2 regions of the Pseudomonas prosekii genome follow, and region 2 is predicted to be linked to the other one. Evidence: riboswitches for the same ligand, from Rfam matches in the RefSeq annotation. Region 2 holds a riboswitch; the other holds the start of a gene.
The links. Region 2 has a riboswitch for cobalamin ahead of cobO (cob(I)yrinic acid a,c-diamide adenosyltransferase). Riboswitches for the same ligand answer to the same signal wherever they lie in the genome.
Positions count from the first base shown of each region.

Region 1: another riboswitch for cobalamin. It lies ahead of BLU01_RS00430 (CbtB domain-containing protein); the one in region 2 lies ahead of cobO (cob(I)yrinic acid a,c-diamide adenosyltransferase).

Region 1 is NZ_LT629762.1:87,908-93,209, forward strand. Features, by position in the region: gene cobN (cobaltochelatase subunit CobN) at 1-1,226, opposite strand, end outside; gene cobW (cobalamin biosynthesis protein CobW) at 1,230-2,291, opposite strand; cobalamin riboswitch at 2,388-2,604, opposite strand; cobalamin riboswitch at 2,818-3,046, shown strand; gene BLU01_RS00430 (CbtB domain-containing protein) at 3,165-3,359, shown strand; gene BLU01_RS00435 (CbtA family protein) at 3,371-4,081, shown strand; gene BLU01_RS00440 (cobalamin biosynthesis protein) at 4,078-4,491, shown strand; gene cobM (precorrin-4 C(11)-methyltransferase) at 4,583-5,302, shown strand, end outside.
Region 2 is NZ_LT629762.1:931,245-936,546, forward strand. Features, by position in the region: gene BLU01_RS04265 (cobyrinate a,c-diamide synthase) at 1-836, opposite strand, end outside; gene cobO (cob(I)yrinic acid a,c-diamide adenosyltransferase) at 847-1,458, opposite strand; cobalamin riboswitch at 1,540-1,771, opposite strand; gene BLU01_RS04275 (hypothetical protein) at 1,926-2,510, shown strand; gene BLU01_RS04280 (PQQ-dependent sugar dehydrogenase) at 2,600-3,910, shown strand; gene BLU01_RS04285 (O-methyltransferase) at 4,169-4,822, opposite strand; gene BLU01_RS04290 (C40 family peptidase) at 4,844-5,302, opposite strand, start outside.

The sequences.
Region 1 (5,302 bases), 840 kb from region 2:
AGGATATTCAGCGCCGCCGCTGGTGTGTCCAGACCGACGCCGTTGCCGATGCGGCCATCGCGGGTCGGGTAGTTGGCGAGGATCAGCGCGATGCGTTTTTCGGCATTCGGCACCCGGGCCAGATCGATCCAGCGCCGCGCCAGTTCGGCGACAAAATCCATGCGTTGCGGTTGCGCTCGATAGCAGACCACATCGGACTGGCTGCGCTCACTGCGCCAGGCCAGATCCTTGAAACTGATCGGGCGACTGATGATGCGCCCGTCGAGTTCCGGCAGCGCGATGTGCATCGCCAGATCACGTGGGCCAAGGCCTTGCTCGCTGGCGCGCCAACCGGGTTCGTTATCCTGGGCGCAAATCGCCTGGATCACCGGAATATTGCGCCGAAACGGCCGCAGGTGCGGCGCTTCGGGGCTGGACTGGGCGAACCCGGTGGTGTTGAGAATCACCGCCGCTTCGACCTCATCCAGCCAATCCTCGACCACCGTCAGGCAGCCGGGTTCTTTCAGGCTGGCCAGCGCAATCGGCAGCGGGTTCAACCCGGCGGCTTGCAGGCGCTGGCAAAAAATATCGATGAAACCGGTGTTCGCCGCTTGCAGGTGCGAGCGGTAGAACAGCACCGCCGCCACCGGTTGCTCGGCGCGCCATTCGGCTTGCCAATCTCGCAGTTCAGCGGGGCTTTTCTGTGGGTGATAAATAGCTGTGCGCGGCAGGGTTTGCGGCTCGGCCCAGGCATAGTCGCGGCCCAGCCATTGGCTGGCCAGACAGCGGAAAAAATCCAGCGCGTTGGCCATGCCGCCCTGACGCAAAAACTGCCAGAGACGATCGCGCTCGTCGGCCGCCACGGTGCTGAGGTCGCTGAGTTCCGGGTCCGGGCGGTCGTCGCCGGGCACCAGAATCAGTTGCACACCGCGCGCGGACAATTCGACCAGGCGCTCGACGCCGTAACGCCAATAACCGATGCCACCGTGCAGCGAAATCAGAATCACTTTGGCGTGACGCAGCACTTCATCGACGTACAAATCCACCGAGGCGTGATTCTGCACCTGCATCGGATTGGCCAGGCGCACGCTCGGGTAATCGTCGGGCAATTGCTGCGCGGCCTCGGCGAGCAGCGCCAGGCTGGAGTCGCCGCTGCACAGGATCACCAGTTCGGCGGGGGTTTGCCCAAGGTCGGCGATGTTGTCATCCGAAACGAAACCGCCGGGCTGGGTCCTGAGCAGGTGCATGGCTTAAACGCTGAGCGCGGCGCGCAGTTGCGCTTCGAGTTGGCCGGCGTCGAGTTCCTGACCGATCAACACCAGACGCGTGCTGCGCACTTCATCGGCGCCCCACTGGCGGTCGAAGTGCTTGTCGAAACGCGTGCCCACGCCCTGAATCAACAGGCGCATCGGCTTGTTCGGAATCGCCGCAAACCCTTTGACGCGGAGGATGCCGTGCTTGACCACCAATTGCGTCAGCGCGTCCATCAGCAGGCTTTCGTCGGCCTGCGGCAGTTCGATCGAAATCGAATCAAAAGCGTCGTGATCATGATCGTCTTCACCTTCGTGGTGATGATCGTGATGGCTGTGGCGGCTGTCGATGTGTTCTTCGGAACCGGCGCCCAGACCGATCAGCACGTCCAGTGGCACGCGACCGCTGCTGGCTTCGATGACTTTGACCGCTGGCGGCAGCTCTTCGGCGACTTCCAGACGTACGCGAGCGAGGTCTTCCGGGCTGATCAGGTCGGCTTTATTGAGGATGACGAGGTCAGCGCTGGCCAGTTGGTCGGCGAACAATTCGTGCAGCGGCGATTCGTGATCGAGGTTCGGGTCGAGTTTGCGCTGGGCGTCGACTTGGTCCGGGAACGCGGCGAAGGTGCCGGCGGCGACGGCCGGGCTGTCGACCACGGTGATGACCGCGTCAACCGTGCAGGCGCTGCGGATTTCCGGCCACTGGAAGGCTTGCACTAGCGGCTTTGGCAGGGCCAGGCCCGAGGTTTCGATGAGGATGTGGTCGAGGTCGCCGCGACGCGCGACCAGTTCACGCATCACAGGGAAGAATTCTTCCTGAACCGTGCAGCACAGGCAGCCGTTGGCCAGTTCGTAGACGCGGCCATTGGCTTCTTCTTCGGTGCAGCCGATCGAGCACTGCTTGAGGATTTCGCCGTCGATGCCCAGCTCGCCAAACTCGTTGACGATCACCGCGATGCGCCGCCCTTGCGCGTTGTCGAGCATATGCCGCAGCAAGGTGGTTTTGCCCGAGCCGAGGAAGCCGGTGACGATGGTGACGGGGAGTTTGGCCAGTGTTTTCATCGGATGCCCTTTGGCAAGGTGGCGGGCATACGGGACGACGACCGCAGCGATGAAGGCGCGGAAGATTTCGCCACCGGATCACCCCGCCCGGTTGTAGTGAGAATTCGTTTCGAGGCAGGTCTCCTGGCTTTCGGCGCGCCGGCCTCGGGGGCCTGGCATTCGCTGCGCCTTCCCGCGAACCCGTTTTGGAGGGGATTTGCAGTGGCGTGGCAGCGAACATCACCGTTCACAGTTGCGGGGGCAGCCGCGGCATCGACCGCGTTCCCTTCTTAGCTTCGGCACCTGCCGAAGAACCTCGAAAGCGCAAGGCTACGCATGGTGCGGGGGCGGGTCAATGTCTGCAGGCGATTGCGATGCCTGTGGCGAGGGGGCTTGCCCCCGTTGGGCTGCGAAGCGGCCCCCGACATTCCTTCAGGCAGACCCCACACCCAGTTTTTGCGACGGCTTCGCCGCCGAACGGGGGCAAGCCCCCTCGCCACAGAGTTGAGAACCCCTGCCAATTGACGCTTCGCCCCGCGCATGCTCTCCTACACGCCTTGTTACGGGTGCCCTTCACAGGGTGAAACGGGAAACCGGTGAATCATGTGCTTTACTCTAAAGCCATGTCAGTCCGGTGCTGCCCCCGCAACGGTAAGCGAGCGAAGAATCAGATCCACTGTGTCGGCAGTTCGGCATGGGAAGGCGATTCTTGCAGGCTCGGGCATTTGCCCTCGCCCCTCGTGAGCCCGGAGACCGGCCCGCAACGCAAAGTGACCACTACGATCACTGAATGACAAACCCGCGGTGGGCGGGCGCTGTTTAGGCTTCTGCGCGCTCGCTCGCAGGGGTTTTCATGCGCTCGATTCACCCGCTGACAGACCAGAGGGAAGCGCCATGTCGATCATCACCAGCACCGACCACAGCACCGCCACCAGCAACACTACGACCCTGAGCCAACGCCTGACCGCCGCCGTCTGCGCGTCGATTCTCGGCGCGTGCCTGGTGTATTTCGCCGGTTTCTCGCACATCGAAGCGGTGCACAATGCCGCCCACGATACCCGTCACAGCTCTGCGTTCCCGTGCCATTGAGACCTGCCGACATGATCAAGCGTATCGCGCAAACCGCAGGTTTCACCGGGCTGCTGGCCGCCCTGTTGCTGACCCTGCTGCAAAGCTTCTGGGTGTCGCCGCTGATTCTCCAAGCGGAAACCTATGAAAAATCCGAACCCGCCGCAGCCGTTGTCGCTCACGAGCACAGTGAAGGTGCAGCCGCCGCTCACACGCATGACGCCGAAGCCTGGGAGCCGGAAGACGGCTGGCAGCGCGTGTTGTTCACCACGGGCGGCAATCTGGTGGTCGCGGTCGGTTTTGCGCTGATGCTCGCGGGCCTGTACACCCTGCGCGCGCCGACCAAAACCGCCCAGGGCCTGCTCTGGGGCCTGGCCGGTTACGCAACCTTCGTGCTGGCGCCGACCCTAGGCCTGCCACCTGAACTGCCGGGCACCGCTGCCGCTGACTTGGCGCAACGGCAAATCTGGTGGATCAGCACCGCAGCGTCCACCGCGGTCGGCATCGCGCTGATCGTGTTCAGCCGCCACTGGCTGATGAAGATTCTCGGCGTGGCGATTCTCGCGGTGCCGCACGTGATTGGCGCGCCGCAACCGGAAGTGCACTCGATGCTGGCACCGGAAGCGCTGGAAGCGCAGTTCAAAATCGCTTCGCAGTTGACCAACGTGGTGTTCTGGCTGGCCCTTGGCCTGATCAGCGCCTGGTTGTTCCGCAGCAAAAGCGACGGTCAATACCACGCATGACCGATGCCAGCACAGCGCCGACCCTGGTGGTCGGCCTGGGCTGCCAGCGCGGCTGCCCGGTCAGCACGCTGCGGGCGTTGCTCGATCAGGCATTGCAGGCGCATCACATCGAACTTCGGCACATCAAGGCATTGGCCAGCATCGATCTGAAACGCGATGAGCCGGGTTTGGTGGAATTGGCTGAGCAACTTGGCTTGCAATTGATGTATTTCAGCAGCGAGCAATTGGCCGGTTATCAACCACAACTCAGCCATCAATCGCAGATCGCTTTCGAGCGCACCGGCTGTTACGGCGTGGCAGAAAGCGCGGCCCTCGCCCTCGCTGAACATCTGGCCCAGGCGCCAGCAAAACTGCTGATTTCGCGACAAAAATACGCCCAAGCCACGCTCGCATTGGCCAGTGCTGCGTAAAATCCCCGATAATCCCCGCCTCGATCATGAGCAATCTTCATCTGAAGCCTTGCCTCGAAGGTTTTTCTCAGCGTTTTTTCAGGAATTGACGATGACCGTCTACTTCATTGGCGCCGGCCCCGGCGACCCGGAACTGATCACCGTCAAAGGCCAGCGGCTGATTCGCAGCTGCCCGGTAATCATCTATGCCGGCTCTCTGGTGCCGGCGGCGGTGCTCGAAGGGCATCAGGCGGAAACGGTGGTCAATAGCGCCGAATTGCATCTGGAACAGATCATCGAGCTGATCAAGGCTGCGCACCTTGAAGGTCAGGATGTGGCGCGTGTGCACTCGGGCGATCCGAGTTTGTACGGCGCGATTGGCGAGCAGATTCGTTATCTGCGCGAGCTGGATATACCGTTTGAAATCATTCCGGGTGTGACCGCGACAGCGGCGTGCGCGGCGTTGCTCGGCGCTGAGCTGACCTTGCCGGACATCTCGCAAAGCGTGATTTTGACCCGTTACGCGGATAAAACCGCGATGCCTGCAGGTGAGGAGCTGGGCAGTCTGGCGCAGCATGGCGCGACGATGGCGATTCACTTGGGCGTCAACCATTTGCAGAAAATCCTCGCCGAACTGCTCCCGCATTACGGCGCGGACTGCCCGATTGCGGTGATCCACCGCGCGACCTGGCCGGATCAGGATTGGGTGGTCGGGACAATTGACGATATTGCCGAGAAGGTTGCGGCGAAGGGCTTTCGGCGTACGGCGCTGATATTGGTCGGTCGAGTGCTGGGCAGCGATCAGTTCAGCGAGTCGTCGCTGTATCGCGCC
Region 2 (5,302 bases):
GGCAACTGGCTGTCGCGGATGGGCGAGAAGAACAGCAATTCGGCGCCCATCGCTCGCAGCAAATCGAGGCTGGCGCCGTAGGTGAAGGCGAACGCTTCGTCGCGCGCCACGGCAATGCGCACGCCGGCGAGCAGCGGCTCGGCTTCGAGCACATCCGGGGTAGCGAATTCGACTGCCGGTGGCAGCGCTACCTCGCAACTGCTGGCGAGCGCATCGGCGGCGGCGTCGAGGCGCAGGTCGAGGTCGTTGAGCTCGCTGGCCTGGACCAGTCCGAGGTGACGGCTCGGCAGTTCGATCCCGGTTTCGCGCGACAACGCGCCGTACCAGCGCAGGCCTTCGGTGAGGCTGCCTTCGAGCAATTGCGCGTGACGCAAGGTGCCGACACGATTGGCCAAAACGCCAGCAAACGGCAAGTCTGGTTGATAGCGCGCCAGGCCCAATGCCAAGGCGCCAAAGGTCTGGGCCATGGCGGTGCCGTCGATCACGCCGAGCACCGGCACCCCGAAGTGCCGCGCCAGGTCAGCACTGGACGGCGTGCCGTCGAACAGGCCCATGACGCCTTCGATCAGGATCAGATCGGCTTCGCCGGCGGCTTCCCACAACAGTCGACGGCTTTCCTGCTCGCCGACCATCCACATGTCCAATTGATAGACCGGCGCACCGCTGGCGCGCTCGAGAATCATCGGGTCGAGAAAGTCCGGGCCGCATTTGAACACGCGCACCTTGCGCCCCTGATTGCGATGCAAGCGGGCCAACGCGGCGGTGACGGTGGTCTTGCCCTGACCGGAGGCCGGCGCGGCGATCAGCACCGCCGGGCAATGACGGCTGATATTCATAAAGCAGAACTCACAATTCGACGCCTTTTTGCGCTTTGATCCCGGCGTGGAACGCATGCTTGATCACGCCCATTTCGGTGACCGTGTCAGCGAGTTCGATCATTTCCGCTTTAGCCCCGCGACCGGTGACCACCACGTGCTGCATCGGCGGACGCGCCTGCAAATCGCTGAGCACTTGATCGAGGTCGAGGTAGCCGTGCTTCAGGGCAATGTTCAGTTCATCCAGCACCACCAGGCCAATCGACGGATCGCGCAGCAGTTCGCGGGACACTTGCCACGCCCCTTCGGCCGCCGCGATGTCGCGCTGGCGGTCCTGGGTTTCCCAGGTGAAGCCCTCGCCCATCACGTGAAAACGCACCTGTTCCGGGAAGCGCCGAAAGAACAATTCTTCGCCGGTGCTGTTGCGACCCTTGATGAACTGCACCACGCCGCACTGCATGCCGTGGCCCATGGAGCGGGCGAGCATGCCGAACGCCGAACTGCTTTTGCCTTTGCCGTTGCCGGTCAGTACCAGGAGCAAACCGCATTCGTTCGGCGAGTTGGCGATGCGTTCGTCGATCACCGCTTTTTTGCGCAACATGCGCGCCAAATGGCGTTCGTCACGATCGGGGGTATCAGTCATGGGGGAGCTCTCCGTTGAGGCTGGATAACGGCGGGCAGGCACAAGAATAGACGGCAAGAAGCCTGGCATCGCCCACCGTGATGCCGCTGGATGGATCAGGCCGGTCTCCGGGCTCATGAGTGGCGGATGCCGGACTGCGCGCCTTCCCATGTCGTTCGACACAGTGGCTGTTGGCGCAGTCTTTGACTCATTTACCGTTGCGGGGGCAGCGCCGGGATGATGCTTGTCGATTGCTTGAATCGACGCACGCACCGGCTTCCCTGTTTCACCCTGTCGACCGCAGTCACAGAGCACCTGAAACAAGCCGCGAAGGTTAGAGGGTTGGGGGTGGAGCGTCAATTAAAGCCGGGCGCCGTGCGGGTGAATAACTGCCTTCGATCCATTTGTCGTGGCTGATCTTGTGCACTACGCTTGGCAGCGATATCAAAGAGCCACAATCTCACATCACAATAACAAGGGTGAGCACCATGCAAGGCATGATCATCAGCAATCCGAAGCTGGAATTCCTACGTCCGCTGCTGGAACGCTGGTTTGACTGTATCGACCGCTATAACGCGGTGCGCGGCGATAACGATGCGCCGTACTGGTTCGACGAAAACGCCAATCGCGGGCTGCTGTCGGCGGCGGCGTGGATGGCCGAAATGGTCACGTTGCAGCAGACGCCGACGCGCAAGCAGACTGAGGATGGCGACCGTAATGGCCGCGCCGACTTGATGATTGCCACCAGCGATGAACGCGTCTGGTTGCAGACCAGCCAGCGCTGGCCGAAGGTCAACGGCTTGAATCTGACCCAGGCACTGGCCGATATCACCAGTGACGCGAGGCGAATCAGCTACGCCAGCGACCTGAAACTCGGCTGTCTGTTTGTCACGCCGCACAAGCCGCAGCAAAGCGCCACCCCGGAAGAATTGCAGGACATGCTCGACGATCTGCAAAAGGAACACACGTGCGCGGTCGCCTGGTATTTCCCTTACGCCTACCGCAAATTGCGCAACGAGGGCGGCCACTATCACCCGGGGATCGCCGTGCTGCTCAAAGAGGCCCGCGGTTGACGGGTTGATTGCTTAGGGTCGATGGGTTGAACCATCGCGGCGGTTCGCTTCTCTATGAATAAACCAGTGCATTCATAGGGAAGGTCAGCATGCGCAAGCCCCAGCTCGTTTTTGTCATCGCGCTCGCCGGAGGCCTTGCTGCCTGCGGCGAGACGTCCAGCCTGCAAGTCTCGGACGGCACCGGCCCATCGCCGAAGTTGCCCGAACCAAACAAAACCCTGATCCCGACAGTCAATATCGCCCCCGCGATTGGCTGGCCGGCCGGCGCCAAACCGACTGCTGCCGCCGGAACCCAAGTCGCCGCGTTCGCCGAAAACCTCGATCACCCGCGCTGGCTCTACGTGCTGCCGAACGGTGATGTGTTGGTGGCCGAAACCAACGCGCCGCCGAAACCTGATGACAGCAAAGGCATTCGTGGCTGGGTGATGGAGAAGGTCATGGGCCGCGCCGGTGCCGGCGTGCCGAGCGCCAACCGCATCACGCTGCTGCGCGATCAGGACCACGACGGTGTCGCCGAAACCCGCACGGTGTTCCTGGAAAACCTCAATTCGCCGTTCGGCATGACGCTGGTCGGCAATGATTTGTATGTTGCCGACACCGACCGTTTGCTGCGTTTCAACTATGAAACCGGGGCAACGTCGATCAAGTCCGAGCCGATCAAAGTCGTCGATTTGCCGGGTGGCACGTTGAACCACCACTGGACCAAAAACGTCATTGCCAGCAAGGACGGCAGCAAGCTGTACGTGACCGTTGGCTCGAACAGCAACGTCGGCGAAAACGGCCTGGACCAGGAAGAAGGTCGCGCGGCCATCTGGGAAGTCGACCGCGCCACCGGCAATCACCGGATCTTCGCGTCGGGCCTGCGTAACCCTAATGGCATGAGCTGGGAACCTACCAGCGGCGCGTTGTGGACGGCAGTGAACGAGCGCGACGAGATCGGCAGCGATCTGGTGCCGGACTACATCACCTCGGTCAAGGACGGCGCGTTTTATGGCTGGCCGTTCAGCTATTACGGGCAGCACGTTGACGTACGCGTCGAACCGCAAAACCCCGATCTGGTGGCCAAAGCCATCGCCCCGGATTACGCGGTCGGCCCACACACCGCTTCGCTCGGCCTGACGTTTGCGGAGGGCAGCAAATTGCCGTCGTTCACCAGCGGCGCATTCATCGGCCAGCACGGCTCCTGGAACCGCAAACCGTACAGCGGCTACAAAGTGATTTTCGTGCCGTTCAGCGCCGGCAAACCGACCGGACAACCGGTGGATGTGCTGACCGGATTCCTCGACAAGGACGAAAAAGCCATGGGCCGCCCGGTGGGTGTGGTGATTGATCAGCAAGGCAGCTTGCTGGTGGCTGATGACGTGGGGAACAAGGTGTGGCGGGTTTCGGCGGTTAAGTAACCCCGGCGCCAGCGCGCAACCCATGTGGGAGCGAGCTTGCTCGCGATGGGGCCATGACATTCGACATCAATGTTGAATATTAGGCCGTCATCGCGAGCAAGCTCGCTCCCACAGTTTTGATCGGTGTTTGCGCCCCACCGCATAACCCATGTAGGAGTGAGCCTGCTCGCGATGGGGCCTCAACATTCAACATCTGTGTTGAATGTAACGCCGTCATCGCGAGCAGGCTCACTCCTACAGGTTGATCGGTGTTTATGGCTAGCGTTTACGGCACAGGGTCAGGCCGTCGCCTATCGGCAGCAGCGACAAGTCCACGCGCTGGTCTTCTTTTAACGCTCGATTCAACGCTTGAATCGCCCGCGTATCCGCGCTTTCGGGATTGCTTTCCAGCACCCGCCCGCTCCACAGCGTGTTATCGAAGACTGCCAGACCACCGACCCGCAGCAAGCGCAGGGCGTGTTCGAGGTAATTCGGGTAATTGGCTTTGTCGGCGTCGATGAACAGCAGGTCAAACTGCCCTGGCTGATCGAGCGTGGCGAGGGTTTCCAGCGCCGGCGCCAGGCGCAGATCGATACGCTGGGCAACGCCCGCCTCCTGCCAGTAGCGGCGCGCGATGGCGTTGTAGTCGCCGGCAATATCGCAGCAGATCAGCGAGCCGTCATCGGGCAACGCTTGCGCCATGCACAACGCGCTGTAGCCGGTGAAGGTGCCGACTTCCAGCAAGCGCTTGGCGCCGGTGAGTTTGACCAGTAACGCGAGGAATTGCCCCTGCTCCGGCGCCACTTGCCAGCGCGCCATCGGCAGTGCCTGGGTTTCGTCGCGCAAGCGCTTGAGCAGCGACGTTTCCCTGAGGGAAACGTCGAGCAGGTATTGATAAAGGGAATCGTCGAGATTGAGCGTGCGAGCGGTCATCAACACCTCCGCGAAGAAAACCTATTGATTACGCGCCAGGTGCTCAGGTTGCAACACGCGTTTGGCGCTCAGGTAGGCCTTCTGCCAATAGGCTTTCGACAAGCTGTCGAGCTTGACCGTGCCGCCCGTGGCTGGCGCATGAACAAAGCGGCCTTCGCCGACGTAGATGCCGGCGTGGCTGACCTGCGAGCCGCCATTGGTGGCGAAGAAGATCAGGTCGCCGGTCTGCAGGCCTTCCTTGCCAACGTTCGCCGCTTGCATGCCGATCATTTCGCGCGTGGTGCGTGGCAGCGATATGCCGGTGACATCGCGGTAGACGTAGCCGATCAAGCCACTGCAATCGAAACCTGAATCCGGCGTGTTGCCGCCCCAGCGATATGGCGTGCCGACGAGCCCGAGGGCGCGGAACAACACGTCTTCTGCTTCGGGAGAGAAAGACTGCGCAGGCGCGAACACAATCGGCGCGCGAATCACCGGCGC